4 regions of the Pseudomonas sp. TSO6 genome follow, and region 3 is predicted to be linked to each of the others. Evidence: predicted binding sites of a transcription regulator. Region 3 holds the regulator's gene; each other region holds the start of a gene.
What was found. Region 3 encodes sigma-54, which starts transcription at its own class of promoters, with help from an activator protein. Its sites were predicted from a motif close to ANTGGCATNNANNTTGCTNT; they were not measured.
Positions count from the first base shown of each region.

Region 1 (7,601 bases), on a different contig from region 3:
TAGAAGGCACCGGCACGGGTGTAGATCTTCGAACCGTTGTCGTTCATCACGAAGAAGCCGTTGCCATCGATGGCCATGTCCAGCGCCTGGCCTGTGCCATTGATGTTGCCCGGGGTGAACATCTGCGACACGGCGGCAGTCTTCACGCCAGTGCCCACCACGTTCTTGCCGGCACTGGTGCCGCGAATGGAGTTGGAGTACTGGTCGGCGAACTCGGCGCGCGACGACTTGAAGCCGGTGGTGGCAACGTTGGCAATGTTGTTGCCGGTAACGTTCAGGGCCTTGTTTGCTGCATAGAGGCCGCTAAGGCCGGTATTGAAAGACATGTTTAACTCCTGTCGTTTTGCTCAGGCCCTAGATGCCGATGCTTTGGATTTTGGAAAGCGCAACACTGCCTAGCCCGGCCAGGTTGAGTGTCATCTCCGAACCGTTGGTGCCCATGGTCACGCTGGTGACCGAGGCCGGCAGGTTGGTGGTCATGGCCGTGGCCTTGCCGTCGATCGAGGCAGTAGCCTTGAAGGTGTAGGTACCGGCTGGCGCTGCTTCGCCGTCGTCGTTCAGGCCATTCCAGGTAAAGTCGACCTTGCCGGCTTTCTGGGTACCCAGGTCGAGGGTGCGGACCAGCTTGTCGTCCTTGTCGTAGATGCCCACCGAGGTAGCAGTGCTGGACGACGTCAGGTTGACCGTGCCTTTCATATCCTTGCTGGTGTCGACCACGGCCTTGTCGGTCTGGACAATCACATTGCGCCCGACCAGCGACGAAGCCTGCAGCGCCTGCGAGGACTGCAGCCCAGCCGCGATGTAGGTCACCGAGTCATTGAGCGACTGCATGCTCTCGAGGCTGCTGAACTGCGCCAGCTGTGCCACGAACTCGCCGTTTTCCTGCGGATCGAGCGGGTTCTGGTTCTTCATCTGGGTAACCAGCAACTGCAGAAAGGCATCTTTGCCCAGCGCGCTGCCGGCAGCGCCGGTGCTGCTGTCGGTCTTCGACCTCTGCTGTTGCAGCGAGGTCAGGTACGCGCTGCCGACGTCAGAGGTGGAGTTGGTAGTGGTCATGTCGGTTTCCTATCACTGCCCGAGAGTCAGAACTTTCTGCATCATGCTCTTGGCCGTGTTCATCAGCTCGGCGTTGGTCTGGAACGCACGGCTCGCGGAGATCATGTCAGCCATCTCCTCGACTACATTGACGTTCGGGTAGTAGACGTAGCCGTCCTTGTTCGCCGCCGGGTGGTTTGGCTCGTAGCGAGCCTCCAGGGTGCTCTGGTCTTCGACGATGCCTTTTACCTGTACGCCCTGCCCTGCTTCACCCTGGTCTTCGAACAGCGACTGGCTGGTGCCGGCCTGCGCATCCTGGAAGGTGGTGGCGAACACCGGGTGGCGAGCGCGGTAGGTCTGATCGATGCTCGACGAGACGGTTTCGGCGTTGGCAATGTTGGAAGCTACGGTGTTCAGGCGCGTGTTCTGCGCGCTCATGCCGCTACCGGCAATGTTGAAGACGCTGGAAAGGGACATGATCATTCTCCCCGCAGGGCCGATACCAGCCCTTTGAATTTGCTGTTGAGCAAGGTGAAGCTGGCCTGGAAGCCAATGGCGTTTTCGGTGTAGTTCGATTGCTCGATCTGCGCGTCCACGGTGTTCTGGTCAATCGATGGCTGCAGCGGCGTGCGGTACTTGAGGGTATCGTCGGCCGCGATGGCGAGGCCTTCGGCTTCGATGTGACGGCTATTGGTGCGGTCCATGGCGAAGCGGCCGCTCTGCTGCTTGTCGCTTTCGGCGGCGAGCACAGAGGCAAAGTCCATGTCACGCGCCTTGTAATTGGGCGTGTCGGCGTTGGCGATGTTGTTGGCCAGCACTTCGGCGCGCTGGGCGCGGAAGCCCATGGCCTTTTCGTGAATACCAAGCGCCTTGTCGAAGCTGATGCTCATGTCGGGGAAACCTTCAGAGGTTGACCGGAATTTCGTTGAGCAAGGTATAGCAAGGGCTGTGCCAATCAGTGCAAAGCCCGGAAACATGGGCTTTCGAGGTGGGGTGGTGTCAGGGTGATGCCAGAAAAGCGGCAAAGGCCTTCCGCCTTGGGCGGCGAAAGCGGCAATTGCCGGGCGGCAAAAGCGGCAAACCAAAAAATTGACGTCAGTGTTTTTCCTGCACCGGCCCCTTCGCGGGTAAACCCGCTCCCACAAGGACCTGTGCAAGACCTGAGGGCGGCACCGAACCTGTGGGAGCGGGTTTACCCGCGAAGAGGCCGGCACATACAGCAAAAAGGCCGGCAGTTTTCGCTGCCGGCCCTCTTGATTACTTGGCCTGGTAGATGATCCCCGGGCTGCACTGGACCATCTGGTAATGGTCCGGCAACCCGTTCAGCGCCTCCGAGGCGCCAAGGAACAGGTAGCCACCCGGCTTCAGTGTGCTGTGAATGCGCAGCAGGATGTCGCGCTTCACCTGTGCCGAGAAGTAGATCAGCACGTTGCGGCAGAACACAATGTCGAACTTGCCCAGGCTGGCATAGCTGTCAAGCAGGTTGAACGAGCGGAACTCGACGCGACTGCGAATCGCCGGCTTGACCGCCCAGCGCCCCGCCCCCTTGGGGTCGAAGTAGCGTTGCAGGCGTTCCTGGGACAAACCGCGGGCAATGGCCAGGCTGTCGTACTCACCGGTCTTGCAGTTGGTGAGCATGGTGCCTGACAAGTCGGTGGCAACGATCTGCGCACCCATCTTCAACTGGCCAAGGTTGCTACGCTCGAACTCGTCGATGGCCATCGAAATGGAATACGGCTCCTGCCCCGACGAACAGGCCGCCGACCACATGCGCAGGCGCTGGCCGGGGTTGTTGCGGATGAACTCGGGGATCACCTTGTTCTTCAGCACTTCGAACGGGTAGGTATCGCGAAACCACAGGGTTTCGTTGGTGGTCATCGCATCCACCACCTGCTCACGCAAACCACCGCGGGGCTGGGCCTGGATGCGCTGCACCAGTTCACCCAGGCTCTTGATGCCCTGTTGCTCCATCAGCTTGTTGAGACGGCTGGAAACCAGGTACTGCTTATTTTCGCCCAGCAGGATGCCACAGGCTTTCTCCAGGAATACCCGGAACTGTTCGAAATCCAAATTACCCGTAGACACTCTTGCCGCCTCTTTTCAATCACTGGTGCCGGGGGCGCGCCCCCGGCTGCTTCAATGCGCTGCCTTGATCCGGTCGACCACCCGCTGGGCCAGGTCGTCCGGCTTGAACTTGGCCAGGAAGTCATCGGCGCCGACCTTCTTGACCATTGCCTGGTTGAACACCCCGGAAAGCGAAGTATGCAGGCAGATGTGCAATTTTTGCATGCGCGGGTCGCTGCGGATCTCCGCCGTTAGCGTATAGCCGTCCATTTCCGGCATTTCAATGTCCGAGATCATCATCAGGAACTCTTCTTCAGGCTTTTTGCCCTCATCCACCAGCTGACGCAGGTAGTTCAGTGCCTGACGGCCATCATTGAGTGCCACGACTTCCACCCCCACGGTCTGCAGGCAGCGGCTGACCTGTTTGCGCGCCACCGACGAATCATCGACGGTAAGCACCCGCATCAGCACGGCCTTGTCCTGCACCTCGGCATCGATCACCCCGGCCGACACCGATTCGGACGACGGCGAAACCTCGGCCAGCACCTTCTCCACGTCGATGATTTCGACCATGCGGTTGTCCACCCGAGTGACCGCGGTCAGGTAGTGGTCACGGCCGGTGCCCTTGGGTGGCGGATGGATCTCTTCCCAGTTCATGTTGACGATGCGCTCTACCGAGTGCACCAGGAAGCCCTGGGTCTTGGTGTTGTACTCGGTGATGATCACGAAGCTGTTGCGTGTTTCTTCCTGCAGTGGCCGCAACCCGGTGGCCATCGACAAGTCGAGGATCGGGATGGTCGCCCCGCGAATGTTGGCAACGCCACGCACCACAGGGTGCGCCTTGGGCAGCAGGGTCAGCGCAGGGCATTGCAGCACTTCCCTGACCTTGAACACGTTGATGCCATAAAGCTGTTCGCCATTGAGGCGGAACAGCAGCAATTCCAGGCGATTCTGCCCCACCAGCTGCGTGCGCTGGTTGACCGAATCCATAACACCCGCCATGCCAGACTCCTTAATCTTTCAGCCTTTCGTTGCAACTCAAGTTACGAGTCGGCACGGGCTTTGCTTTTTTGAGCGTCATGCATACGAAAACGACATTTTTCCGACGATTGACGCGCCTGCTGACTGGCTCGCTGGCCACGCTGTGCCTGCTGGCGCCCGGCGTTCGCACGGTAGCGGACGCGCTTACCTTGCCTGAACAGCTTATCGGTGTCACCCAAGGGTTTCTTGAATTCACGGTAGAAGATTACCTGGCCACCACCCAGACCCCCGGCCGCTATGAAATCCAGGTCAACCCGCTGGACCCACGCCTGCGCATGCCGTTGTGCAGCCAGCAGCTGGACGCCTCGCTGGAAAGCCCTTCCCTGCCACTTGGCCGGGTAACGGTACGGGTGCGCTGCGACAGTGCGGCCCCGTGGACGGTGTTTGTCCCGGCAACGGTACGGCTGTTCCGCGACGTGGTGGTGGTCACCCGCCCACTCAAGCGCGATAACACGGTGGGCGAAGGCGACGTGGCCCTGCGCGAGCGCGATGTCGGCACCCTTGGCCAGGGTTTCCTGACCGAACTGGACCAGGCGGTGGGCATGAAGATGCTGCGCCCCACGGTGATCGACCAGGTGCTCACCCCGCAGCATCTGGAGCAGGCCGAGGTGGTGCGCAAGGGCGACCAGGTGGTGATCATCGCCCGCAGCGGCGGCCTCAGCGTGCGCATGCCTGGCGAGGCCCTGAGCAAGGGCGGCCTGAGCGAACAGATACGGGTACGCAACCTGAATTCCAAACGGGTGGTCAAGGCCAGGGTCACCGGCCCGGGCCAGGTCGAGGTGAGTATGTAGCCAGCCACCGATTGCGCTGGCAGTGAGGAACCGCATTTCCTAAACTGTGTCAGAGAACGGGTTCGCGAGCTTGCTGACAGGCGGCTATGCATTTGTGCCTAAAGTTTCTTTCGGGTTGGCCGAAAACAAGGCAAGCGTCCAAATACCCAGAGGTTCCTGATCATGGTCATCGACTTCAGTCGTTTGAATAACTCTCCGTCCGTCACGGGCGGCGTGCGCGGCAATACCGCGCCCGGCAGCGCCGAAAAACCGGCCGCCAGCCAGGAAGCGGCCACCAGCGCCAGCGGAGAAGCGGTACACCTCAGCCAAGAGGCACAGCAGTTGCAGAAGATCAGCGACAAGCTGCGCGACGAGCCAGTCGTCAACAGTGCCCGTGTGGCCCAGTTGAAACAGGCGATCGCCGACGGCAGCTATCAGGTCGATGCCGGCAAGATCGCCAGCAAACTGCTCGATTTCGAAGCCCAGCGCTGACCGTTCGGCGCGCTGACTTCACGGACGCTAGAAAAGCCAAGAGTTAGCCATGCACGACACCACCTTGCTGCAACTGATCGAAGATGACATTGCCCCGATGCAGGAACTGCTCGACCTTCTGAATAAAGAAGCGATCGCCCTGCATGGCCGCGACATGCCGCTGCTGGAACAGATTCTGGCGCGCAAGCAGTCGCTGATCATCTTGCTAGAGCAGCATGGCCAGCGCCGCAGCCAGTTGCTCGGCAGCCTGGGCCTGAGTGCCGATCGCACTGGCGTGCAAGCAGTGGCCGCCCAATCGCCCCATGGCGAGGCGATGCTGCAGCGGCTCGACATGCTGTCGAAACTGATGGACGACTGCCAGCAGGTCAACCAGACCAACGGCCGGATCATCCAGGTGCAGCAACACGTCACCAACAACCAGATCAGAATCCTCATGGGCGGCGACTCGCCGTCGCTCTACGACAGCCGCGGCAGCACCTCGCTGCTGGCCAAGCCACGGGCCCTCAGCCAAGTGTGATTTTTCTATCAAGGCACGGAACATACTGGCAAAATGCCGTTACTTGCGTGTGTCGCTTTTGCCTGGAGAACGATAAGCCGTGTTCAATGAAACCGAAGCCCCGCAACCGCCAAAGGTGCTGAACACCCCCTTGGAGATTGCGGCCAACTTGCGGCAACTGCAGGAAAGCCACGACCCCCTGATCATCACCTTCCATGACCGCAGCCAGCGCTTCCAAAGCTACGTGGTGCACGTGGACCGTGAAAGCAACACCCTGGCGCTGGACGAGATGATCCCGCGCGACGGTGAAAAATTCATCGAAAACGGCGAGCACTTCCGCGTTGAGGGCTTCCACGACGGCGTGCGCATCGCCTGGGAATGCAACCACGCGCTGAAGATCAGCGAAGTCGACGGCCACCGCTGCTACAGCGGCGCCATGCCGCAAGAGATGACCTACCACCAGCGCCGCAACGCCTTCCGCGCCGCGCTGAAGCTGTCGCAACTGGTCGACATCATCCTCGATGGCACCCACCTGAAGGGTAACGGCGCCCTGCGTGGCAAGCTGCTGGATATCTCGGCCACCGGCTGCAAGCTGCGTTTTGAAGGCGATGTAGAAAGCCGCCTGCAACTGGGCCAGGTGTACGAGCGCTTCAAGGCGGGTAACCCGCTGGGCCTGGTGGACACCATGGTCGAACTGCGTCACCTGCACTATGAAGAGCACATCAACACCACCTTCGCTGGCGTGCGCTTCCATAACCTGAGCGGGCAGTCGCAACGCAAGATCGAGAGCTTTGTGTACCAGCTGCAGCGTGAAGCGCGGCGGTTCGACAAGGACGATTACTGAAGCAACGGCAGTTGTGCACATGCTGACCAGCGGGGCTGCTTGATGCAGCCCCGTTTGCATTTCAGCCCCAGCCATACGCGGCGAGCCTGGAATACCTGCCCGGCGCCCCCTGAAGGGTGAACTGCATAAGGTGACAACACCGAGCACAGTCACTGCCAGGAGCGAGCCCACATGTTGCATAACTCATTCACCGCTGAACTGCATTGCCAATATGGACGTGTCGGGGTTGTCGAAACCCCCGTTTACGTTCATCCCTTGTTCTCACTGGATCAGGATGGCTGGTTGTGCACCGAGGATCAGCGAGATCCGGCAAGTTTCAAACCCGTGACCTTTCACTTCAAATTCATTAAGCAGAGCGGCGATCGGCTGCACTACGACATCACTGGTGAGGATACCTGGCAATACTTTGGCTCCAAACTGAGAAAGAACGCCAATGGCTGGCTGGGACTTTATGCTAGCCACGTTGTAGGAAGGGTCGTCGCATACTCGACCCCGCTGTTGTATAGGCAAGGGTTTGGGGGGCAGGAGTGGAAAATCCAGGCCCTCGACGAGTGGGACGGCAATTTCGACGACGTCGAGCAGATCCGTTTTTACATTCGCGATAGCGAAGGGCACCGGGTTGCACTGGCCAAGGAAGTCTATACCCGGGGCAAGGAAAAGCTTCACCACTGGTTCCTGAACGCGGGCAACAAAGACGGTGAGCTGCTGGTGTTCACGTTCAAGAACATACAGCTCACCTGAGCCGGCCAAGACGCCCGCCGCCAGCGGCGGGCTCTGTCAAACCGGTGGGTTGGCCTCGGTCTCTGGGTTGGTCGCCCCCTGCCTCTGCGGCAAGTCCTCTTCTGTATCCTCGGCAGCC
Region 1 covers NZ_JBLZWV010000020.1:137,699-145,299, reverse strand. The annotation lists gene flgE (flagellar hook protein FlgE) at 1-326, opposite strand, end outside; gene flgD (flagellar hook assembly protein FlgD) at 355-1,056, opposite strand; gene flgC (flagellar basal body rod protein FlgC) at 1,069-1,512, opposite strand; gene flgB (flagellar basal body rod protein FlgB) at 1,515-1,925, opposite strand; gene cheR (protein-glutamate O-methyltransferase CheR) at 2,293-3,120, opposite strand; gene ACN6NG_RS06590 (chemotaxis protein CheV) at 3,172-4,101, opposite strand; gene flgA (flagellar basal body P-ring formation chaperone FlgA) at 4,179-4,931, shown strand; gene flgM (flagellar biosynthesis anti-sigma factor FlgM) at 5,094-5,402, shown strand; gene ACN6NG_RS06575 (flagella synthesis protein FlgN) at 5,452-5,919, shown strand; gene ACN6NG_RS06570 (flagellar brake protein) at 5,999-6,742, shown strand; gene ACN6NG_RS06565 (hypothetical protein) at 6,914-7,483, shown strand; gene ACN6NG_RS06560 (MFS transporter) at 7,520-7,601, opposite strand, start outside.
Region 1: a site for sigma-54 is predicted at 1,972-1,991, ahead of flgB (flagellar basal body rod protein FlgB). Genes of this name have one in related genera too.

Region 2 (7,601 bases), on a different contig from region 3:
CACATTGGTGTAGTCGCGCAGGCCTTCCTCGGGTAGCTCGCGGGCCAGCAACTGGGCTGCGCCGCGAATGCCGCCGAGGGGGTTCTTGATTTCGTGGGCCAGGCCGCGCACCAGCATCTTGGTGGTTTCCTGCTTGCTCAGCTGGGCCTCTTCCTTGGTGATGCGCAGCAGCCGGTCGCGCGGGTGCACCTCCAGCAACAACAGGGTCTGGCCCTGGTTGAGGATGGGGGTTACCGCGTAGTCGACGGTAATGGTCTGCCCGGTCAGCGAGGTGAGCTGCGCTTCACGCTTGGTGAACGGGTGCGCCTGCTCGACCGCCTGGCGCAACGAGCTGAGGGCCTCGGTCGATTCGGTAAACAGCTCGCTGATGAACTGCCCATGGCTACGTTGACCACTGACGGCCAGCAGCATTTCCGCGGCCGGGTTCATGTACTCCAGGCGCAGCTCGGCGTTGAGCAGCAACGTGGCGGTGGTCAGGTTGTCCAGAAGCAGACGGTGCTGTGCATCGCTGATGGTCATAAGGCGTCGTTGACCTCTTTTGGCGCTGGCTGGTCATTGGTCGGGCCAAGGACGAGCGCGCTATGGATCCGCTGGTGCTTGGAAAATGCAAGAAACAAACCAAAGCTCCGAAAAGAAGCGGGATTCCTTGATAAAGACCTTTTATTGCGCTTATTCGGATCAGAATCTGCTGATTTACCGTTTCACTTGACCTGTTTTGGGGTGGTCAGCGGCGTAATGGAGGGCGTCATGCACCAATATAGAGCATCTGTGCGACTAGCGTTCTACACACAATTGCGTGGTGGCGCGCACCAGCGCCTGATGGCGTAAAGTGTCGTTGGTGAGTCGCGCCAAGGCGTGAGTGAGTTTTTGCGTGCAGTCCTGATTGTGCTGCCGGTCGAATCGGGCCAGTTCGAGTAGTAGCGTCGCCTGGAGTTTGTCCAGGCGGGGCCGAATCTGGTTGGCGAGGTCGAGCGGTGCAGCGGCCGGTCGTTGCCCAAGCATTGTCCAGCGGTCGCGCAGGGTGTACTGGATGAGCTTGTTGGCTTCGATCTGGTCGGCGAAGAAAGCAGCGGCGCGTTCAGGGCTCAGGTCGTAGTCGGGTGCCATCTCCTGGACACCCACCAGCACCTGTCGCTCTCGTTCGGGGGCTTCCACGGGCAGGTGATTGTCCCATTTGTGCACCGCGACCGAGGTGGCCAGGTCCAGGCGCTGCTCGATAATGGTCAGCAAGGGCTGAAATTCTGGTTCAGAAGGTGATGATGCCTGGCAGCCGAGAAGGCTGAATGTGATGACGAGCGCGAGGGTGGTGCGTTGCATGGTGATCTCCTTATGCCTGGAGACCTGATTGTGGGTTAGGTGGCCCGTTCTGCTTGTAGGACGCTTCCGATTCGGACGATCGCAAAAACAAAAACGGCCTTCAGAAGAAGGCCGTTTTCGGTGATTTCACCGGCGCGAGGCGCCGATCAGATCAGCAGCTGTAGTACAGCTCGTATTCCAGCGGGTGCACGAAGGTACGGACCTTGATCTCTTCTTCCGACTTCAGCTCGATGAAGGCATCGATGAAATCATCAGAGAACACGCCGCCCTTGGTCAGGAACGCACGGCCTTTGTCCAGCTCTTCCAGGGCTTCTTTCAGGCTGCCGCACACTTGCGGAATGTCCTTGGCCTCTTCTGGTGGCAGGTCGTACAGGTTCTTGTCGGCAGCATCGCCTGGGTGGATCTTGTTCTGGATGCCGTCCAGGCCAGCCATCAGCAGGGCCGCGAAGGCCAGGTACGGGTTGGCCGATGGGTCCGGGAAGCGTGCTTCGATACGGCGGGCTTTCGGGCTGCCGACGTAAGGAATACGGATCGAGGCGGAACGGTTGCGAGCCGAGTAGGCCAGCATTACCGGGGCTTCGAAACCTGGGACCAGACGCTTGTAGGAGTTGGTCGACGGGTTGGTGAAGCCGTTCAGGGCCTTACCGTGCTTGATGATACCGCCGATGAAGTACAGGGCGGTGTCGGACAGGCCGGCATAGCCTTCACCCGAGAAGGTGTTCTTGCCGTCTTTCCAGATCGACATGTGCACGTGCATGCCCGAGCCGTTGTCGCCGTACAGTGGCTTCGGCATGAAGGTAGCGGTACGGCCGTAAGCGTCGGCAACGTTGTGCACGACGTATTTCAGGGCCTGTACTTCGTCAGCTTTTTTCACCAGGGTGTTGAACTTGACGCCGATTTCGTTCTGGCCGGCAGTCGCCACTTCGTGGTGGTGAACTTCAACGGTCTGGCCCATTTCTTCCAGCGCGTTGCACATGGCAGTACGGATTTCGTGGTCGTGGTCGAACGGCGGAACCGGGAAGTAGCCGCCTTTCACGCCTGGACGGTGGCCTTTGTTGCCGCCTTCCACGTCAGCGCCGGTCATCCACGAGCCTTGCTCGGAGAAGATCTTGAACATCGAACCGGAGATGTCCGAGTGGAACTTCACTTCGTCGAAGATGAAGAACTCTGGCTCCGGGCCTGCGAATACGGTGTCACCGATGCCGGTGCTCTTCAGGTACTCTTCGGCGCGCTTGGCGATCGCACGTGGGTCGCGATCGTAGCCCTGCATGCTCGACGGGTCGACGATGTCGCAGGTGATGATCAGGGTAGGTTCTTCGGTGAACGGGTCCAGGACGGCAGTGTCGTCAACCGGCATCAGGATCATGTCGGAAGCTTCGATGCCTTTCCAGCCAGCAATGGAGGAACCGTCGAACATCTTGCCGACTTCGAAGAAGTCTTCGTCCAGCGCATCACGCGACGGCATGGTCACGTGGTGCTGAATGCCTTTGGTGTCCGTGAAACGCAGATCAATCCACTTGACGTCATGATCTTTGATGAGTTGAACCGACTTCGACATGTTGTCCTCCGGAGGGTCTAGAGCGCGGTGGGCCGCTGCCCTGGAAAAAGGGTGTTGCCGGGCGCGGATAGTCGGCCAAGCTTACCTGCCTCACAAGGGAGCAAATTGCATGCCAGTGCCCGAAAATGGCGAGGGTGGGATAAAAGCAGGCGTTTGCGGGCATTTGGCGGCGGGTTGGCGGGGAAAAGTGCACCCTTACGATGCGGTTTTTGGTATCAGCGCACCAATAGGGTGCATTGGTTGGGTTGTGTGCTTCCTTTAAGGGCCTCATCGCCGGCAAGCCGGCTCCCACAGAGAGGGCGCAGGTCTTGAGGCCTGCCAAAGTCCTGTGGGAGCTGGCTTGCCGGCGATGAGGCCAGTACAGGCAATATAAATCCAACCTTCTGTACAAAAGTTGGTCAAATCCTGAGCAGTTTCCGCTATAATTCGCGCCCCACATTTTCGGCAGGCCCTGCGCGCGCTGTTAACCAATGAAACTTATCGTCAAAGTCTTCCCAGAAATCACCATCAAGAGCCGGCCGGTGCGCAAGCGCTTCATCCGCCAGCTCGCCAAGAACATCCGCAACGTGCTCAAGGACCTCGATCCTGAGCTCGCGGTCGATGGTGTCTGGGACAATCTCGAAGTGGTCACCCGCATCGAGGACGAAAAGGTCCAGCGCGAGATCATCGAGCGCCTCACCTGCACACCGGGTATCACCCACTTCCTGCAGGTTGAGGAATACCCGCTGGGTGACTTCGACGACATCGTTGCCAAGTGCAAGCACCACTTCGGCCACCTGCTGGCCGGCAAGCACTTCGCCGTGCGCTGCAAGCGCGGTGGCCACCATGACTTCACCTCGATGGACGTCGACCGTTACGTCGGCAGCCAGCTGCGCCAGCAGTGTGGCGCCGCCGGCATCGAGCTGAAGAAGCCTGAAGTGCTGGTGCGCATCGAAATCCGCAACCAGCGCCTGTACGTGATCCACAACCAGCACCAGGGCATCGGCGGCTACCCGCTGGGCGCCCTGGAGCAGACCCTGGTGCTGATGTCCGGTGGCTTCGACTCCACCGTGGCGGCCTACCAGATGATGCGCCGTGGCCTGATGACCCACTTCTGCTTCTTCAACCTCGGCGGCCGTGCCCACGAGCTGGGTGTGATGGAAGTGGCCCACTACCTGTGGAAGAAGTACGGCAGCAGCCAGCGCGTGCTGTTCATCAGCGTGCCGTTCGAAGAAGTGGTCGGCGAGATCCTCAACAAGGTCGACAACAGCTACATGGGCGTGACCCTCAAGCGCATGATGCTGCGCGGCGCCGCGCACATGGCTGACCGCCTGGAGATCGACGCCCTGGTAACTGGCGAGGCCATTTCCCAGGTGTCCAGCCAGACGCTGCCGAACCTGTCGATCATCGACTCGGCCACCGACAAGCTGGTGCTGCGCCCTTTGCTGGCCAGCCACAAGCAGGACATCATCGACCAGGCCAACGAAATCGGCACCGCCGACTTCGCCAAGCACATGCCAGAATACTGCGGCGTGATTTCGGTAAACCCGACCACTCACGCCAAGCGCCACCGCATGGAGCATGAAGAAAAGCAGTTCGACATGGCCGTGCTGGAGCGCGCCCTGGAGCGCGCCAAGCTGATCTCCATCGACCATGTGATCGACGAGCTGGGCAAGGATGTCGAAATCGAGGAAGTGGCCGAGGCACTGTCGGGCCAGATCGTCATCGACATTCGTCACCCCGATGCCCAGGAAGACGAACCCCTGGTGCTGGAAGGTATCGAAGTCCAGGCCATGCCGTTTTATGCCATCAACAGCAAGTTCAAGCATCTGGATCCGACGCGCCAGTACTTGCTGTATTGCGACAAGGGTGTGATGAGCCGTTTGCACGCACACCATCTGCTCAGTGAGGGACATGCCAATGTGCGTGTTTATCGTCCGACATAAGACGCCGGGGCTGTTTGGCGGCAGTATCCGCCATCGCCCTCCCGACCGCCGGGCCCGCTGAGCCTTAAACAGTACATATTGGCCGCCTACACTGGCGGCAACCGAATCCTCTGATCGAGATACACTTGTGATCGAAAATCTGCGTAACATCGCCATCATCGCCCACGTTGACCATGGTAAAACCACCCTGGTCGACAAACTCCTGCGTCAGTCCGGCACTCTGGAGCGTAACGAGCTCAACGACGAGCGCGTCATGGACTCCAACGACCAGGAAAAAGAGCGCGGTATTACCATTCTGGCGAAAAACACCGCCATCAACTGGAACGGCTACCACATCAACATCGTCGACACCCCCGGCCACGCCGACTTCGGTGGCGAGGTTGAGCGTGTAATGTCGATGGTCGACTCCGTGCTGCTGCTGGTCGACGCTCAAGACGGCCCTATGCCGCAAACCCGCTTCGTGACCAAGAAGGCCTTCGAAGCCGGCCTGAAGCCAATCGTCGTGATCAACAAGGTTGACCGTCCGGGCGCACGCCCTGACTGGGTTCTGGACCAGATCTTCGACCTGTTCGACAACCTCGGCGCTACCGACGAGCAGCTGGACTTCAAAGTGGTCTACGCCTCGGCCCTGAACGGCATTGCCGGTCTGGACCACACCGAAATGGGCGAAGACATGACTGCCCTGTACCAGGCTGTCATCGACCACGTTCCAGCGCCAGCTGTTGACCGTGACGGCCCGTTCCAGATGCAGATCTCCGCACTGGACTACAACAGCTTCCTGGGTGTTATCGGCGTTGGCCGTATTGCCCGTGGTCGCATCAAGCCGAACACCCCGGTTGTTGCCATCGACGCTGACGGCAAGAAGCGTAACGGCCGTATCCTCAAGCTGATGGGCCACCACGGCCTGCACCGCGTTGACGTTGAAGAAGCCCAGGCTGGCGACATCGTCTGCATCAGCGGTTTCGACGAGCTTTTCATCTCCGACACCCTGTGCGACCCGACTGCCGTTGAGGCGATGAAGCCGCTGACCGTTGACGAGCCAACCGTTTCGATGACCTTCCAGGTCAACGACTCGCCGTTCTGCGGCAAGGAAGGCAAGTTCGTCACCAGCCGTAACATCAAGGACCGTCTGGACAAAGAGCTGCTGTACAACGTTGCCCTGCGCGTTGAAGAAACCGATTCCCCAGACAAGTTCAAGGTCTCGGGCCGTGGCGAACTGCACCTGTCGGTACTGATCGAAACCATGCGTCGCGAAGGCTTCGAGCTGGCCCTGGGCCGCCCGGAAGTGATCATTCGTGAAGTAGACGGCGTCAAGCAAGAGCCGTTCGAAAACGTCACCATCGACATCCCTGAAGAAGCCCAGGGCAAGGTGATGGAAGAAATGGGTCTGCGTAAAGGCGACCTGACCAACATGGTGCCGGATGGCAAGGGCCGTGTACGCCTGGAATACAACATCCCGGCGCGTGGTCTGATCGGTTTCCGTAACCAGTTCCTGACCCTGACCAACGGTGCAGGCATCCTGACCTCGATCTTCGACCGCTACGACGCGGTGAAGTCCGGTCACATGTCCGGCCGTCAGAACGGTGTACTGGTTTCGGTCGAAACCGGCAAGGCGCTGACCTACTCGCTGGAAACCCTGCAGGCGCGTGGCAAGCTGTTTGTCGAGCACGGTCAGGAGATCTACAACGGTCAGATCATCGGCCAGAACAGCCGCGACAACGACCTGGGCGTCAACCCTACCAAGGGCAAGAAGCTCGACAACATGCGTGCTTCGGGTAAAGACGAAGTCATCGCTCTGGTTCCGCCAGTTCGCTTCACTCTGGAACAGGCTCTGGAATACATCCAGGAAGACGAGCTGTGCGAAGTAACGCCGAAGTCCATCCGTCTTCGCAAGAAGATCCTGGACGAAAGCGAGCGTACCCGCGCTGCCAAGAAAGCCAAAAACAGCTAAGTTAGCTTTGGCTGAATGAAAACGCCCCCGGTCGAAAGGCCGGGGGCGTTTTTTTATGCCTTCAGGATTTGCGTTGGCCCCTTCGCGGGCTTGCCCGCTCCCACAGGTGCTGCACAGGTTCTGAATGTTGTGAAGAACCTGTGGGCGCGGGCAAGCCCGCGAAGAGGCCCTTGAAGGCTGACGATCAGCGCCCGACTACCTTGGGCTTATAGGCGCAATACCCTGGCCGCGGCCCGACCTTGGGGTGGTTGCGGCAGGTATCCGGGCGCTTGTCATAAATGGTGCACAGCCGGCTCTTACGATCCAGGTACATGCAGTCATCGTTGCTCATCCGGGTCAGGGTGAAGATTCCCGACTTCTGGTTGAAGCGCTCGATGATGCCTTCTTTTTGCAGGCGCTTGGCCACGTTCTTCGGCGGCTCGTCTTTCTCGAACTCGTCTACCACGCCGATGCGGATCAGATCCTTGATCTTCACCTCCACCGGCAGGGTGCAGCAGGTCGAATGGCAGCCATGGCACATGTTGCTGGTATAGCGCTGCCAGGTCTCCAGGCGGTCGACTTCGGCCGCGGCGATCAGGGTCGTTTTCATCTTTATAGGGTGGATCACGGTCTTGGGGCGCGCGATCATACCGGAATTGTTCAATTTATGAACAACCTTTTGCCGGATTGGCAAAGTGGGCATGAAAACTGCGAACAGTAACTGTCACTCCCTGTCGAAGGGGCTAGTCTCATCAATCTCCCTCCGCTTTCGTCAACTTGCCAGAGGATGCCGCATGTCCCAGGAACCCGAAGCACGTGACGCCGAGGTGGCCGAATTCCGCGCCGCTGTACTGAACAAGCTGACCTACGC
Region 2 covers NZ_JBLZWV010000069.1:228,163-235,763, reverse strand. The annotation lists gene glnL (nitrogen regulation protein NR(II)) at 1-519, opposite strand, end outside; gene ACN6NG_RS27935 (chorismate mutase) at 775-1,317, opposite strand; gene glnA (type I glutamate--ammonia ligase) at 1,469-2,875, opposite strand; gene thiI (tRNA uracil 4-sulfurtransferase ThiI) at 3,346-4,800, shown strand; gene typA (translational GTPase TypA) at 4,928-6,751, shown strand; gene ACN6NG_RS27915 (YkgJ family cysteine cluster protein) at 6,936-7,340, opposite strand; gene ACN6NG_RS27910 (glycogen/starch/alpha-glucan phosphorylase) at 7,525-7,601, shown strand, end outside.
Region 2: a site for sigma-54 is predicted at 2,973-2,992, ahead of glnA (type I glutamate--ammonia ligase). Genes of this name have one in related genera too.

Region 3 (7,601 bases):
AGCGGCCTTGTGTCGCGATAGGGCCGCAAAGCGGCCCCGGCAACTTGTGCCTTGTTGCTCAAATTCTGGGACTGCATTGCAGCCCTTTCGCGACGCAAGGCCGCTCCTACAAGGATCGTGCTGGCTTTTATTCGCCTTCGTCGAAGAAGTTGTTGATCAGCTCGACCAACGCATCCATGGCGTCGTTGTCCTGCTCGCCTTCGGTGTGCAGGTGCACCTGGGTGCCTTTGCCGGCCGCCAGCATCATCACCGCCATGATGCTCTTGCCATCCACCAGCTTGTCCGGCGCACGGCCAACCCGCACCTGGCAGGGGAAGCGGCCTGCCACGCCGACGAACTTGGCTGCCGCCCGGGCATGCAGGCCCAGCTTGTTGATGATGGTGATTTCGCGGGCGGGCATCGTGGGGCGGATCCTTGGGCTAGAGGTCGCGGTGGCGGACCTGGACGTTTTTCAGGGATTGCTGCAGCAACTGGCCAAGGCGCTCAGTGATGTACACCGAGCGGTGGTGGCCGCCGGTGCAGCCGATGGCAATGGTGACGTAGGCACGGTTGCTGGCGGCGAAGCGGGGCAACCACTTGAGCAGATAGCTGGAAATGTCGCTGAACATGTCTTCGACATCCGGCTGCGCGGCCAGATAGTCGATTACCGGTTGGTCGAGGCCGGAGTGCTCGCGCAGCTCGGGCTTCCAGTAAGGGTTTGGCAGGCAGCGCACATCGAACACCAGGTCTGCATCGACCGGCATGCCACGCTTGAAACCGAACGACTCGACAAGGAACGCGGTGCCGGGCTCGGGTTGGTTGAGCAGGCGCAGCTTGATCGAATCACGCAGCTGATACAGATTCAGGTTGGTGGTGTCGATCTTCAGGTCGGCCAGGTCGGCGATCGGCCCCAGAAGCTCACTCTCGACGCGAATCGCTTCGGCCAGGGAGCGGTTGGCATTGGTCAGTGGGTGGCGTCGGCGGGTTTCCGAGAAGCGCTTGAGTAGTATGTCTTCGTCGGCATCCAGGAACAGCACATCACACTGGATGTTTCGCGCACGGGCTTCTTCGAGCAATTCGGGGAAGCGCGTCAGGTGGCTGGGCAGGTTACGCGCGTCGATCGACACGGCAACCCTTGGTTGCAGCAGTTCGGTGTTGATCAGCGCTTCTTCCGCCAGCTGCGGCAGAAGCCCGGCCGGCAGGTTGTCAATGCAGTAGAAACCGTTGTCTTCCAGTACATCGAGGGCGGTGCTCTTGCCGGAGCCGGAGCGGCCGCTGACAATGATCAGGCGCATGTTCAGTGCTCGTTCTGTACGTCCAGGACAACCTGGAACAGGGCCTCGTTACTGCTGGCGGCACGCAAGCGATCACGAACCTCCTTGCGATCGAGCATGCTGGCAATCTGGCGCAGCAGTTCCAGATGGGCATCGGTAGCGGCTTCAGGCACCAGCAGGACGAACAGCAGGTCCACGGGCGCGCCATCGATGGCGTCGTAATCGATTGGAGCTTCCAGGTGCAGCAAGGCACTGACCGGTGCGGAACAGCCTTCAAGCCGGCAGTGGGGGATGGCGATGCCATTGCCGAAACCGGTCGAGCCGAGTTTTTCCCGGGCTACCAGTTTTTCGAAGACGTCTTGCATCTCCAGTTCTGGCACTTGGTCGGCGATGACGGTGGCGACCTTTTCCAGGGCGCGCTTCTTACTGCCGCCCGGCACGTTCACGAGTGAACGGCCGGGGGTCAGGATGGTTTCAAGTCGGATCATGGATGAGGGGGATCAGCGTGCAGCTGCACCTTGCAGCAGGCTTTGCTGTTTTTCCTTGTGTTTTTTCAGTTGGCGGTCGAGCTTGTCGGCCAAGGCGTCGATTGCTGCATACATGTCTTGGTCTTCGGCATTGGCAACCACTTCACCGCCAGGAATCTGCAGGGTCGCTTCGACCTTCTGCTGCAGCTTCTCGACTTTCATGATGACCTGCACGTTGGTGATCTTGTCGAAGTGACTCGCTACGCGTTTGAGCTTCTGCTCCACATAATCACGCAGCGGTGGGGTGACTTCTACATGCTGTCCACTGATATTGACTTGCATACAGCTTCTCCTTTATTGCCCGTGCATAAAGAGGCAGGTCTCGCACCTGCCCCACAAACGCTGTGGCTCATCTCAGGGGCTACATCAGTCGCTTGCGCTCGCTCGACGGTGCGATGCCGAGGGACTCGCGGTACTTGGCGACGGTGCGACGGGCTACCTGGATGCCTTGTGCCTCCAGTAAACCAGCGATCTTGCTGTCACTCAATGGCTTTTTCTGATTTTCCGCCGCAACCAGTTTCTTGATGATCGCGCGAATCGCCGTGGACGAGCATTCTCCGCCTTCGGAGGTGCTGACGTGGCTGGAGAAAAAGTATTTCAGTTCGTAGATGCCACGCGGTGTGTGCATGTACTTTTGCGTGGTAACCCGCGAAATGGTCGACTCGTGCATCCCCACCGCTTCGGCAATGTCATGCAGCACCAGCGGCTTCATCGCTTCGTCGCCGTGGTCGAGGAAACCACGCTGGTGCTCGACGATCTGGGTGGCAACCTTCATCAGGGTTTCGTTACGGCTTTGCAGGCTCTTGATGAACCAGCGCGCTTCCTGCAACTGGTTGCGCATGAAGGTGTTGTCGGCGCTGGTATCGGCGCGGCGCACGAAACCGGCGTATTGCGGGTTCACCCGCAGGCGCGGTATGGCTTCCTGGTTCAGTTCCACCAGCCAACGGTCGGTATCTTTGCGCACGATGACGTCGGGCACCACGTACTCGGGTTCGCTCGACTCGATCTGCGAACCGGGCCGCGGGTTGAGGCTTTGTACCAGTTCGATGACCTGGCGAAGCTCGTCTTCCTTGATTTTCATGCGCCGCATCAGCTGGCTGTAGTCGCGGCTGCCGAGCAGGTCGATGAAATCGGTGACCAGGCGTTTGGCTTCGGTCATCCACGGGGTATTGGCAGGTAGCTGGCGCAGTTGCAGCAGCAGGCATTCGCCCAGATTGCGGGCGCCGACACCCGCTGGTTCGAACTGCTGGATGCGGTGCAGTACCGCCTCGACTTCGTCCAGCTCGATGTCCAGCTCCGGGTCGAAACCGGCGCAGATTTCTTCGAGGGTGTCTTCCAGGTATCCCTGGCCGTTGATGCTGTCGATGAGGGTAACGGCGATCAGGCGGTCGGTGTCGGACATCGGCGCCAGGTTCAGTTGCCACAGCAGGTGGCTTTGCAGGCTTTCGCCGGCCGATGTGCGGGTGGTGAAGTCCCACTCGTCGTCATCGTTACTCGGCAGGCTGCTGGCGCTGGTCTGGTAGATGTCTTCCCAGGCGGTATCGACTGGAAGCTCGTTGGGAATGCGCTCGCTCCATTCACCGTCTTCCAGGTTGTCGGCACTGATGGTGCTTTCCTGGAAACTGTTGTCCTGGGCTTCGGCTGTCGGCTTGTTCTCGGCGTTGTCCGCCATCGGGTCGCTGTTGTCGAAGTCCTCGCCGTCTTCCTGACGTTCGAGCATCGGGTTCGACTCCAGCGCTTCCTGAATTTCCTGTTGGAGGTCCAGGGTGGAAAGCTGGAGCAGGCGGATGGCCTGTTGCAACTGCGGTGTCATCGTCAGTTGCTGGCCCATTTTTAGGACGAGCGATGGTTTCATGGCAGGGGCTTGTACCTTGTTCGCCGGCGCGCATGCGCCATCCACTACACGAGGGCGCCGGGGCGCCAGATCAAGCAAGTTTTATGCCTTAAATTGTAGCGTTTGCCTAGAGCACCGTAACAACTTTACCCGCAGTTGTGCGGCTATTTTCCGATGCTCCAGGCGCGTGCCGGGGTCAGAGACGGAACTCGTGGCCCAGGTAAACCTCTTTGACCAGGTCGTTGGCCAGGATGGTTTCGGCGTCGCCTTCGGCGATCAGGCGGCCATCATTGACGATATAGGCGGTTTCGCAGATATCCAGGGTCTCGCGCACGTTGTGGTCGGTGATCAGCACACCGATGCCCTTGGCCTTGAGATGGTGGATGATCTGCTTGATGTCGCCGACCGAGATCGGGTCGACACCGGCGAATGGTTCGTCCAGCAAGATGAACTTGGGTGCGGTCGCCAGGGCGCGGGCAATCTCGACGCGACGGCGTTCACCACCAGAAAGGCTCATGCCGAGGTTGTCGCGGATGTGGCTGATGTGGAACTCCTGCAGCAGGCTTTCCAGCTCCTTGCGCCGGCCGTCGCGGTCGATGTCCTTGCGGGTCTCGAGGATGGCCATGATGTTGTCGGCCACCGATAGCTTGCGGAAGATCGAGGCTTCCTGCGGCAGGTAGCCGATGCCAGCACGGGCGCGGCCGTGCATGGGCTGGTGGCTGACATCGAGGTTATCGATGAGCACGCGCCCCTGCTCGGCCTGGACCAGCCCGACAATCATGTAGAAGCAGGTGGTCTTGCCGGCGCCGTTGGGGCCGAGCAGGCCGACGATCTGGCCGCTGTCGATCGACAGGCTGACATCGCGTACGACCTGCCGCCCCTTGTAGCTCTTGGCCAGGTGCTGGGCTTTGAGGGTTGCCATTTACTCGGCCTTCTTCTTGGGCTGGATCACCATGTCGATGCGCTGACGCGGTGTAGTCACGTTGCCACCGCGACCGGCGGTCGCCACCTGGGTCTGGGTGTTGTAGACGATCTTCTCGCCTTCGGTGGTGTTGCCTTCATTCTCGACCTTGGCGCGGTCGGTGAGGATCACCAGGTCTTTCAGCGCCTGATACTGGATGGTCACGCCCCAGCCTTTCATCTTGTCTGGCTTGGCCGCGCTCTGCTGCTGCTCGAAGTAGGCCAGGTTGCCCACCGAGGTCACCACATCGATGTCGCCGGAAGCGGAGCGGGTGATGGTCACGGTGTTGCCTTTGATCATCATCGAGCCCTGGGTAATGACCACGTCGCCGGTGTAGGTGGCTACGCCTTGCTTGTCATCCAGGTGGGCCTGGTCGGCCTGGATGCGGATCGGTTGATCACGGTCATTCGGCAGTGCGAAGGCGCTCGCGCTTCCCAGTGCTGCGCTCAGGCTGAGCAAAAGGGGGAGGGTTTTAACGAGCCTCATACTGTCCTCTTACGTTAGAGAGCAGGTCCATCCTGCTTTCTTTCAAATACGCTTTCATTCCTTTGCCCGTAGTTGTGCCACCGGCGCCGTCGATTCTAACGGCTTGCTCGGTCTGCGCATATTGCTTCTGCGGGAACACGGTCATGCGTGAGCTGGTAATGATGGTTTCACGCTGTTTTTCGTCGATGCGCGCAATCCGGACCTTGTCGATCAGTTCGACCTCGGTGCCGTCCGGGTTGACCTCGGCGCGGGTGCTCTGCACGTGCCATGGGTATTCGGTGCCGCGGTACAGGTGCAGGTCCGGCGTGGTCAGCAACGTGATTTCGCTGGTCTTGAGGTGCTCAACCTTGTCGGCAGTCATTTCGTACTGCAGCTTGCCATCAGGCAAAAACTGCACGCTGTGCGCGTTGATCGCATAGTAGTCGATGGCGCTTTCGTCGACCTGAACCACCGGCTTGTCGAGGAAGCTTTCCGGGCTGACGTTCCAGTAGCCGACCGCCGCCAGCAGGGCGGCGATCACTGCTAGCAGCGCAATATTGCGGGCTTTCTTGCTGAACATGGGCAGCCTTACAGGTAATTGGCGTTGGCAGCGTCCAGGGTGCCCTGGGCCTGCATGATCAGTTCGCAGAATTCACGGGCTGCGCCTTCACCGCCGCGTGCCTGGGTCACGCCGTGGGCGTGCTGGCGAACAAACGGAGCGGCGTTGGCCACGGCCATGCCCAATGCTACCCGGCGAATGACCGGCAGGTCGGGCAGGTCGTCGCCCAGGTAGGCCACTTGATCATAGCTTAGGCCCAGTTCGGCGAGCAGGCCGTCAAGCACGACCAATTTGTCCTCGCGGCCCTGGTACAGGTGCGGGATGCCGAGGTTTTTCGCCCGGCGTTCGACCACAGGGGTTTTACGCCCGCTGATGATCGCGGTGGTCACGCCCGAGACCATGAGCATCTTGATGCCCTGGCCGTCGAGGGTGTTGAAGGTCTTGAACTCGCTGCCGTCTTCGAGGAAGTACAGGCGCCCGTCGGTGAGCACGCCGTCCACATCGAACACTGCCAGCTTGATGGTTTTGCCGCGTTGCATGAGATCCTGGTTCATTCCATCGCTCCTTACATTACACCGGCGCGCAGCAGGTCGTGCATGTTCAGGGCGCCGGTCGGGCGGTCCTCGCGGTCCACCACCACCAGTGCGCCGATCTTGTGGTCTTCCATGATCTTCAAGGCTTCGGCAGCGAGCATTTCGGCGCGGGCCGTCTTGCCGTGCACGGTCATCACCTGGTCGATCAGGGTGGTGTGTACGTCGATGTTGCGGTCCAGGCTGCGGCGCAGGTCGCCGTCGGTGAAGATCCCAGCCAGCGTGCCGTCGGCTTCGACGATCACGGTCATGCCCAGACCTTTGCGGGACATTTCAAGCAGCGCATCCTTGAGCAGGGTGCCGCGGGCTACCTGGGGCAGCTCGTCGCCGCTGTGCATCACGTTCTCGACCTTGAGCAACAGGCGGCGGCCCAGTGCACCGCCCGGGTGCGAGAAGGCAAAGTCTTCTGCCGTGAAGCCGCGGGCTTCGAGCAGGGCGATGGCCAGGCAGTCGCCCAGCACCAGCGATGCGGTGGTGGAAGAGGTGGGTGCCAGGTTAAGTGGGCAGGCCTCTTGCTCTACGCGGGCGTCGAGGTTGACCTCGGCGGCCTGGGCCAGGGGCGAATCAGGGTTGCCGGTCAGGCTGACCAGCTTGATGCCCAGGCGCTTGATCAGCGGCAGCAGGGTGACGATTTCGGCAGTGCTACCGGAATTCGACAGGGCAAGGATGACATCATCGCGGGTTATCATGCCCATGTCGCCATGGCTGGCTTCAGCCGGGTGCACGAAAAATGCCGGCGTACCGGTGCTGGCCAGGGTGGCGGCGATCTTGTTGCCGATATGCCCGGACTTGCCCATGCCGACCACGACCACCCGGCCCTTGCTGGCCAGGATCAGTTCGCAGGCTTTGACGAAATTGTCGTCGATGCGCGCCAACAGGGCCTCTACGGCCTCGAGTTCCAGGCGCAGGGTGCGTTGGGCGGATTGGATCAGCTCGCTGGATTGGCTCATGTCGAGAAAGCAATGCCTGATGAAAAGGCCGCGATTATACGCGCAATGACGAAAACCCTCACCCCTTCGATTGCTGTAGCGAATGTCATCAAAGCCTGTCACAGGGCTGAACGACTGCTTGCCTGGCCTTGGGGCGGTGGCGTCAGCGGTGCTATAGTTCGCCGCTATTCGGCCTGGCAGGGGCGCTTGTGCCTTCCTGATGGAGGCTGGCGTCCACTAGGACGAGGCTGCACTAGCAAGGAGTCTAGATGAGTGTGGATAGCGCCTACGCGGTCGAGTTGAAGGGGGTTACCTTCAAACGCGGTTCGCGCAGCATTTTCAGCAACGTCGACATTCGCATCCCGCGCGGCAAGGTCACCGGCATCATGGGGCCATCGGGTTGCGGCAAGACCACGTTGCTCCGTCTGATGGGCGCGCAGCTGCGCCCCTCCAGCGGTGAGGTATGGGTTGCCGGGCAGAACC
Region 3 covers NZ_JBLZWV010000062.1:44,750-52,350, reverse strand. The annotation lists gene ACN6NG_RS24410 (HPr family phosphocarrier protein) at 128-400, opposite strand; gene rapZ (RNase adapter RapZ) at 420-1,274, opposite strand; gene ptsN (PTS IIA-like nitrogen regulatory protein PtsN) at 1,277-1,741, opposite strand; gene hpf (ribosome hibernation-promoting factor, HPF/YfiA family) at 1,754-2,062, opposite strand; gene ACN6NG_RS24390 (RNA polymerase factor sigma-54) at 2,142-3,635, opposite strand; gene lptB (LPS export ABC transporter ATP-binding protein) at 3,811-4,536, opposite strand; gene lptA (lipopolysaccharide transport periplasmic protein LptA) at 4,537-5,061, opposite strand; gene lptC (LPS export ABC transporter periplasmic protein LptC) at 5,048-5,620, opposite strand; gene ACN6NG_RS24370 (KdsC family phosphatase) at 5,629-6,153, opposite strand; gene ACN6NG_RS24365 (KpsF/GutQ family sugar-phosphate isomerase) at 6,165-7,139, opposite strand; gene ACN6NG_RS24360 (ATP-binding cassette domain-containing protein) at 7,388-7,601, shown strand, end outside.

Region 4 (7,601 bases), on a different contig from region 3:
CTGGCTGATCGCGAGCACGTCGGCGGCCCTGGCCAGGCTGCCCTGCCGGGCAATCTCCAGGAAGCACAGCAGGTGGCGGTATTTGATGCGGGTGTCGAGGTTCATGGTTTAAAGCTTACCGCATCAGGATCTTCATCGCCTGGGAGACCGAGCGACGCCCGCGCGGCGCATGCCTTAAGAACTATGGCGTCTGTGAGATCGAGCGCCGCGCGGGCGGCGCTCGATCTCCCAAGCGACGAAAATGCAACGGCGAACAACTGCCAAGCCCCCCGCAACCCTCAGGCCACCGCCAACTCCACAACCTCACCGCTCAACCGCACCGGCCACACTCGCAACCTCTGCCCGGCATCCTCCAGGCACTCTCCACTCAACAGGCTGAAGTGCTGCTTGTAGAGCGGCGCTGCCACCACCAACTCACCTTGCACGCTGCCCACCAGCCCGCGGCCGATGATGTTGGCACCGGAACGCGGGTCGCGGTTGTCCACCGCGTACAGCGGCTGCGCCTGCCCTGGCAGGTAGAACAGCGCCACCTGAGCCCCGTCGAGCCACACCACGACCCCGGAATCGGCCACCAGGTCTTGCGCCTGGCACACCGCCTGCCAGTTCTCACAGGTTTTCACAGCAGCATTGGACAGGTTCATCAGACAGCCTCCTCGACAGTAGGGATCAGGTGCAGCGGCGCCGCTGGCCGGCGTTGTTCGCGTTCGCGCACGAAGTGCACGTCCGGGTCGGCACGCCGATCATTGACGAAGGTGCGGAAGCGCTTGAGCTTCTCCGGGTCGTTGAGGGCGTTGGCCCATTCGCATTCATACTGGTCGACCACATGCTGCATCTGCGCTTCCAGCTCGCCGGCCAGGCCCAGGCTGTCGTCGAGGATCACCTGCTTCAGGTAGTCCAACCCGCCGTCGAGGTTTTCGCGCCACACCGAGGTGCGCTGCAGCTTGTCGGCCGTGCGAATGTAGAACATCAACACACGGTCGATCAGGCGCACCAGGGTTTCGTCGTCCAGGTCGGTGGCGAACAGCTCGGCATGCCGTGGGCGCATGCCGCCGTTGCCGCACACGTAGAGGTTCCAGCCCTTGTCGGTGGCGATCACGCCGATGTCCTTGCTCTGCGCCTCGGCACACTCGCGGGTGCAGCCAGACACGGCGAACTTGAGCTTGTGCGGGCTGCGCAGGCCCTTGTAGCGGTCTTCCAGGCGCAGGGCCATGGCGACGCTGTCCTGCACGCCGTAACGGCACCAGGTGCTGCCCACGCACGATTTCACCGTGCGGGTCGACTTGCCGTAGGCGTGGCCGGTTTCGAAGCCGGCCTCGATCAGCTCGCCCCAGATCAGCGGCAGCTCGTGCAACTGGGCACCGAACAGGTCGATGCGCTGGCCGCCGGTGATCTTGGTGTACAGGTCGTACTTCTTGGCCACCTGGCCGATGACGATGAGCTTGTCGGGGGTGATTTCACCACCCGGAATACGCGGCACCACCGAGTAGGTACCGTTCTTCTGCATGTTGGCCATGAAGGTGTCGTTGGTGTCCTGCAGCGGCACCAGCGCCGGGTCCATGATCGGCTGGTTCCAGCAGGAGGCGAGGATGTTGCCCACCGCCGGCTTGCAGATGTCACAGCCAACGTGGCCCTTGCCGTGGCGTGCGAGCAGCTCGCTGTAAGTGCGGATGCCCTCCACCCGCACCAGCCCGTAGAGCTCCTGGCGGGTGTAGGTGAAGTGCTCGCACAGGCTCTTGTCCACCGCTACGCCACGTGCGGTCAGTTCGTGCTCGAACACCTGCTTGAGCAAGGCCGCACAACCGCCGCAGCCGCTGCCGGCCTTGGTGCAGCCTTTGACCGCAGCAAGGTCGCTGCAACCGCTGTCGATGGCGTCGCACACCGCGCCCTTGCTGACGTTGTGGCACGAGCAGATGGTCGCGCTGTCGGGCAGCGCATCGGCGCCCAAGGCCGGTGCACCACCGCCTTGCGGCAGGATCAGCGCTGCCGGGTCGGCTGGCAGGGCGATGCCGTTCTGGGCGTATTGCAGCAGGGTGTCGTAGTAGCTATTGTCGCCGACCAGCACCGCGCCCAGCACGTGCTTGCCGCTGGCGTCCACCACCAGCCGGCGGTAGGCGCTGTTGGCTTCGTCGATGAAGCGGTAGCTGCGTGAACCGGGGGTGGCGCCATGGGCATCACCAATCGAGCCGACATCCACGCCCAGCAGCTTGAGCTTGGTCGACATGTCGGCGCCGGTAAACGCTACCGCCGCTTCCCCCATCAGCAAAGCCGCCAGGTTGCGCGCCATGCTGTAGCCTGGGGCGACCAGGCCGAACACGCTACCGTTCCACGAGGCGCACTCGCCGATGGCAAAGATGCGCGGGTCGCTGCTGCGGCAATGGTTGTCAATCACCACGCCACCGCGGGCGGCGATGTCCAGGCCGCAGCCACGGCCCAAGGCATCCTGCGGGCGGATACCGGCCGAGAACACGATCAGGTCGGTTTCCAGATGCTCGCCACCGTCGAAGTTCATGCGGTAGCGGTAAGCTTCACCGGCGCTGATCGACTGGGTGGCGCGCGACAGGTGCACGCCCACACCGAGCGCTTCAATCTGTGCCTTGAGCGCGGCACCGCCCTCGCTGTCCAGCTGAACCGGCATCAGCCGTGGGGCGAACTCCACCACGTGGGCTTCCAGGCCCAACGACTTGAGGGCGTTGGCTGCCTCCAGGCCGAGCAGGCCACCACCGACCACCACGCCACGGCGGGCACCGGCTGCGGCAGCGCGAATGGCATCGAGGTCGTCGAGGGTGCGGTAGACCAAGCGGGCATTGCCGCTGGAGCCTTCGATCGGCGGCACGAAGGGGTAGGAGCCCGTGGCCAGGACCAGTTGGTCGTAGCCGTAGCGCCCCTCGGCGGTGACTACTTCGCAGCGCTCACGGTCGATTTCCAGCACGGCCTCACCGAGGTGCAGGTGCACGCCGTTGGCGTTGTAGAAATCGTGCTCGCACAGGGCCAGGGCCTCGGCACAGCTGCCGCCGAAGTATTCGGACAGGTGCACGCGGTCGTAGGCGCGTTGGCGCTCTTCGCCGAACACCCGCACCTCGAAGCGCTGCAGGGCGCCGCGGCTGACCAGTTGTTCGACGCAATGGTGGCCGACCATGCCGTTGCCGACGATGACCAGTCGCTCTCGTTGCCCGCTGCTCGCTGTTGCCTTCATAAGCCGATCCTCGATCAAAAAAAAAGCGCCTGGAGCCGAAGCTCCAGGCGCCTTTGCCTGTATTCATCACGGTGTGCCCCCGGGTTGATCGCCGTTGATCAGCGGGGCTTGTTGTATTGGAGGTAAAGCAGGGACTGTGCCAATCCTTTTTCCTGTCCTGGCCCTATCGCCGGCAAGCCAGCTCCCACAAGGGCCGCCGCAGGTTTCGAGGTTTGTGCAATACCTGTGGGAGCTGGCTTGCCGGCGATAGGGCCAGCACAGCAATTGCACATTCCAAGTGCATCACTCCCCATCCCGGTGCACTTCAGTACACATCCCGCAGATAACGCTTGGCCTTGCTCAAACCTTCCACATAGGCAGCCGCCTGCGCCGCATCCATCCCGCCATGCTCAGCCACGACCGTGCTCAACGCCGCATCCACATCCTTGGCCATGCGCTGCGCATCCCCACACACATAGAAATACGCCCCCGCTTCCAGCCACTGCCAAAGCTGCGCGCCCTGCTCCAGCATGCGCTGCTGCACATAGATCTTCTCGGCCTGGTCGCGGGAAAACGCTGTATTCAGACGCAAGTGGCCGCTTGCCTGCCAGGCCTGTAGCTGCTCCCGGTAATAGAAGTCGGTGGCGGCGCACTGTTCGCCAAAGAACAGCCAGTTGCCCCCTTTCGCCCCCCGCGCCTCCCGCTCTTCGAGGAACGCCCGGAACGGCGCAATGCCGGTACCGGGGCCGACCATGATCACCGGCACGCTGTCGTCCGCGGGCAACCGGAAGTGCCTGGACGCCTGCGGGAAAATTGCCACCTTCAACGCTTGTGCGCGGTCGGCGAGGAAGGCCGAGCATACGCCCTTGCGCTCGCCATAACGCACGGTGGAGACGGTCAGGTGTACCTGGCCGGGATGCGCTAACGGGCTGGAGCTGATCGAGTACAGACGCGGCTGCAAAGGTTTGAGCAGTTCAAGCCAGCTGGCCAGCGGTAGCTGCTGGGGAAAGGCCCGCAGCACATCGACCAGTTGCCGGCCCCACAGCCAGTCCTGCAGTTCGGCCTTGCACTCGGGCTGCAGCAGACGTTGCAGGCCCGGGGCGCTGCCCGCGAAGGCTTGCAGTTGCTGCGTGGTGACCTTGGCGATTTCCAGGTGCGCGTGCAGGGCTTCGGCCAGTGGCATGGCAGGTTGGCCCTTCAGCTCGACCATGGCCTGGCCATCAAGCTGCATCAGCGCCAGCAGTTCGTCCACCAGCGCCGGGCAATTGCGCGGCCACACGCCCAAGGCATCACCGGCGGTATAGCTGAAGCCGCTACCGCTCAGGTCGAACACCAGTTGCCGTGTTTCCTTGCTGGCACCGGGGCCGTTGAGCAGGTGGTTTTCCAGCAAGGTGGCGGGCCAGGGTTGTTGTTTGCTCCAGCCCGCCATGGGTGCAGGTTCACTCGCCGGTGGTGGCGCAGCGGCCCTGCCCAGCAAGGGCAGCAACGCGTCAAGCCAGCCTGCGAACGCTTCGTCAAAGTCTGGCTCGCAGTCCACCCGTTGCAACAGGCGCCGGCCACCCAGTTCGGTCAGACGCTGGTCCAGCTTGCGGCCAAAGCCGCAGAACTGATCGTAACTGGAGTCGCCCAAGGCCAGCACTGCATAGGGCAGTTCGGCGCAGCAGGCGCCCTCCTCGCCCTGCAAGGCGTGCCAGAACGCCGCTGCGCTGTCGGGCGCATCGCCATCGCCAAAGGTGCTGGCGATCAATACCACGCTGGCGGCGCCCTGCAGCTGGCTCGGGCTGACCGCCTCCATGCAACTAAGCTGCACATCCAGGCCGGCACCGCGCAGGCGTTCGGCACAGCGCTCGGCCAGCTGCTCGCCGTTGCCCGTCTGCGAGGCCCACAGCACCTGATGCCGTGGCGCCACCAACGCCGCAACGGGCAGTGCCGCAGGCTGGGCGAACAGCCCGGCCAGCAAGCCGTCGATAAACAGCCGGTGGTTGGCCGCCAGTGGCGCACTGGCCGGCAGGCTGGGCACGCCCTCGGCGCGGGCCTGGTTCAGGCCCAGCAGGAAACCTTGCAGGTAATGGCGCTCTTCTTCTGCCAGTACCGGGGCTGGCAAGGTGTCCAGGCCAAGCAGACGGGACAGGGTGGCAGTGGGCATGCGGGCTGGCTCCGAAATGGCAGCGTTCAGGTCAAGGGCGTCGATACGCTCGCCTGCGACCCGTTGCAGGGCCACGGCGCAGTGTTTGAAAGCGGGTTGCAGCGACAGCGGGTCGACGGCATCGCAGGTGACGGCATTGATTGCCAGTTGCTCGCCGACCAGGTCGTTCCAGTGGAACGGCGCAAAGCAGTTGCCTGGCATGACCCGGTCGCTGATTCGCGCCGGCAGTACGGCTTGACCGCGCCGTGAGCGGACGGCCACCAGATCCTTTTCAGCGATGCCAAACCGTACGGCGTCGTCTGGGTGAACCTCGACGAAGGGGCCAGGCTCCAGCTTGTTCAGCGCCGGCACCTTGCCGGTCTTGGTCAGGGTGTGCCACTGATGCTGCACGCGGCCGGTGTTCAGCACCATGGGGTAGTCGTCATCCGGCAACTCCGGTGCCGGCAACCAGGGCCGGGCGAAGAAGCGGGCCTTGCCGCTGGAGGTGGGGAACGCCAGCGCCGGGCAATCGCCCTGGGCATCGTGCAGCAGCGCCTGGCTGCTACCGTCGTTCAGGTAGCGTAATGGGCTGCGATCGCTGCCACGGCCTGGCGCACAAGGCCACTGGCGTGGTTGCTGACGCAGCTCGGCGTAACCGATGCCGCGCAGGTCGTAGCCGGTGGCGGGGTTATGGAAGCGGCGGATTTCTTCATATACCGCTTCGGCATCGGGGTAGTCGAAGGCTTCGGCGTAGCCCATGGCGCAGGCCACCCGGGCGATGATCTGCCAGTCGGGCAGGCTCTGCCCTGGCGGCTCTACGGCGCGCGGCATCAGGGTGAGGTTGCGTTCGCTGTTGATCATCACGCCCTCGCCTTCGGCCCACAGCGCGGCCGGCAGCAGGATGTCGGCGTAGCGGTTGGTTTCGGTGTCGAGGAAGGCATCCTGGGTAATCACCAACTCGGCCTGGCACAGGCCATCGATCACCTGCTGGCGGTTGGCGACGCTGGCCACCGGGTTACTGCAGATCACCCAGCACGCTTTCACTTCGCCTGCTTTCATCTGCTCGAACAGCGCCACCGTACCCTCGCCGCCTTCGCTGCGCAGGCTGCCGGGTGGCAGTTGCCACTGCTGCTCGACAAATGCGCGATCGCCTTCCACCAACGCCGAGCGCTGGCCTGGCAGGCCGGGGCCCATGTAGCCCATCTCACGGCCGCCCATGGCATTGGGCTGGCCGGTCAGCGAAAACGGCCCGCTACCGGGGCGGCAGATGGCGCCCGTGGCCAGGTGCAGGTTGCAGATGGCGTTGCTGTGCCAGGTACCGTGAATGCTCTGGTTCAGGCCCATGGTCCAGCAGCTCATCCAGTCGTTGGCGGTGCCGATCCATTCGGCGGCCTTGATGATGTCGGCCTCGGCCAGCCCGGTGATGGCGGCTACGCGCTCGGGGGTGTAGTCATCGAGGAAGGCTGGCAGTTCAGCCCAGCCTTCGGTGTGGCGGGCGATGAAGTCGGGGTTGGTGTGGCCATTGCGGTGTAGCAGATACAACAGGCCGTTGAGCAAGGCCATGTCACTGCCGGGGCGTACTTGCAGGAACAGGTCGGCCTTGTCGGCGGTGGCACTGCGCCGTGGGTCGACGACGATCAGCTTCGCGCCGGCCTTGACCCGATCGAGCAGGCGCAGGAACAGGATGGGGTGGCAGTCGGCCATGTTGGCGCCGATCACCAGGAACACGTCGGCGTGCTCGAAATCCTGGTAGCTGCCAGGCGGGCCGTCAGCGCCGAGCGACAGCTTGTAGCCGCTGCCGGCGCTGGCCATGCACAGGCGCGAGTTGGACTCGATGTGGCGGGTGCGCATAAAGCCTTTGGCCAGCTTGTTGGCCAGGTACTGAGCCTCCAGCGACATCTGCCCCGATACGTAGAGCGCCACGGCGTCGGGGCCGTGCTGGTCGATGATGCCGCGCAGGCGTTTGCCGGCGTCGGCGATGGCCTGGTCCATGCCGGTGCGCGCCGGTTGCTGGTTGCGCTGCTGGCGCACATAGGCGTCTTCCAGGCGGCCGGCGGCGGTCAGCGGCACATGCGCGGTGAGGCCTTTGGTGCACAGCCGGCCGAAGTTGCTGGGGTGCTGCTTGTCGCCGCTGACCTTGACGACCTTGCCATCGGCAACGCTCATGACGATGCCGCAGCCAACGCCGCAGTAAGGGCAGACGCTGCGTACTTCGCTGTTGGCCATGGGCGGGCTCCTGTGGGAAACGCAAAAAGGCGCCGGCTGCCCCGGCTTGCTGAAGCAAGCGGGGCAACACGGCGCCTT
Region 4 covers NZ_JBLZWV010000058.1:124,873-132,473, forward strand. The annotation lists gene pcaQ (pca operon transcription factor PcaQ) at 1-105, opposite strand, end outside; gene nirD (nitrite reductase small subunit NirD) at 279-641, opposite strand; gene nirB (nitrite reductase large subunit NirB) at 641-3,193, opposite strand; gene ACN6NG_RS22925 (molybdopterin-dependent oxidoreductase) at 3,498-7,523, opposite strand.
Region 4: a site for sigma-54 is predicted at 3,318-3,337, ahead of nirB (nitrite reductase large subunit NirB). Genes of this name have one in related genera too.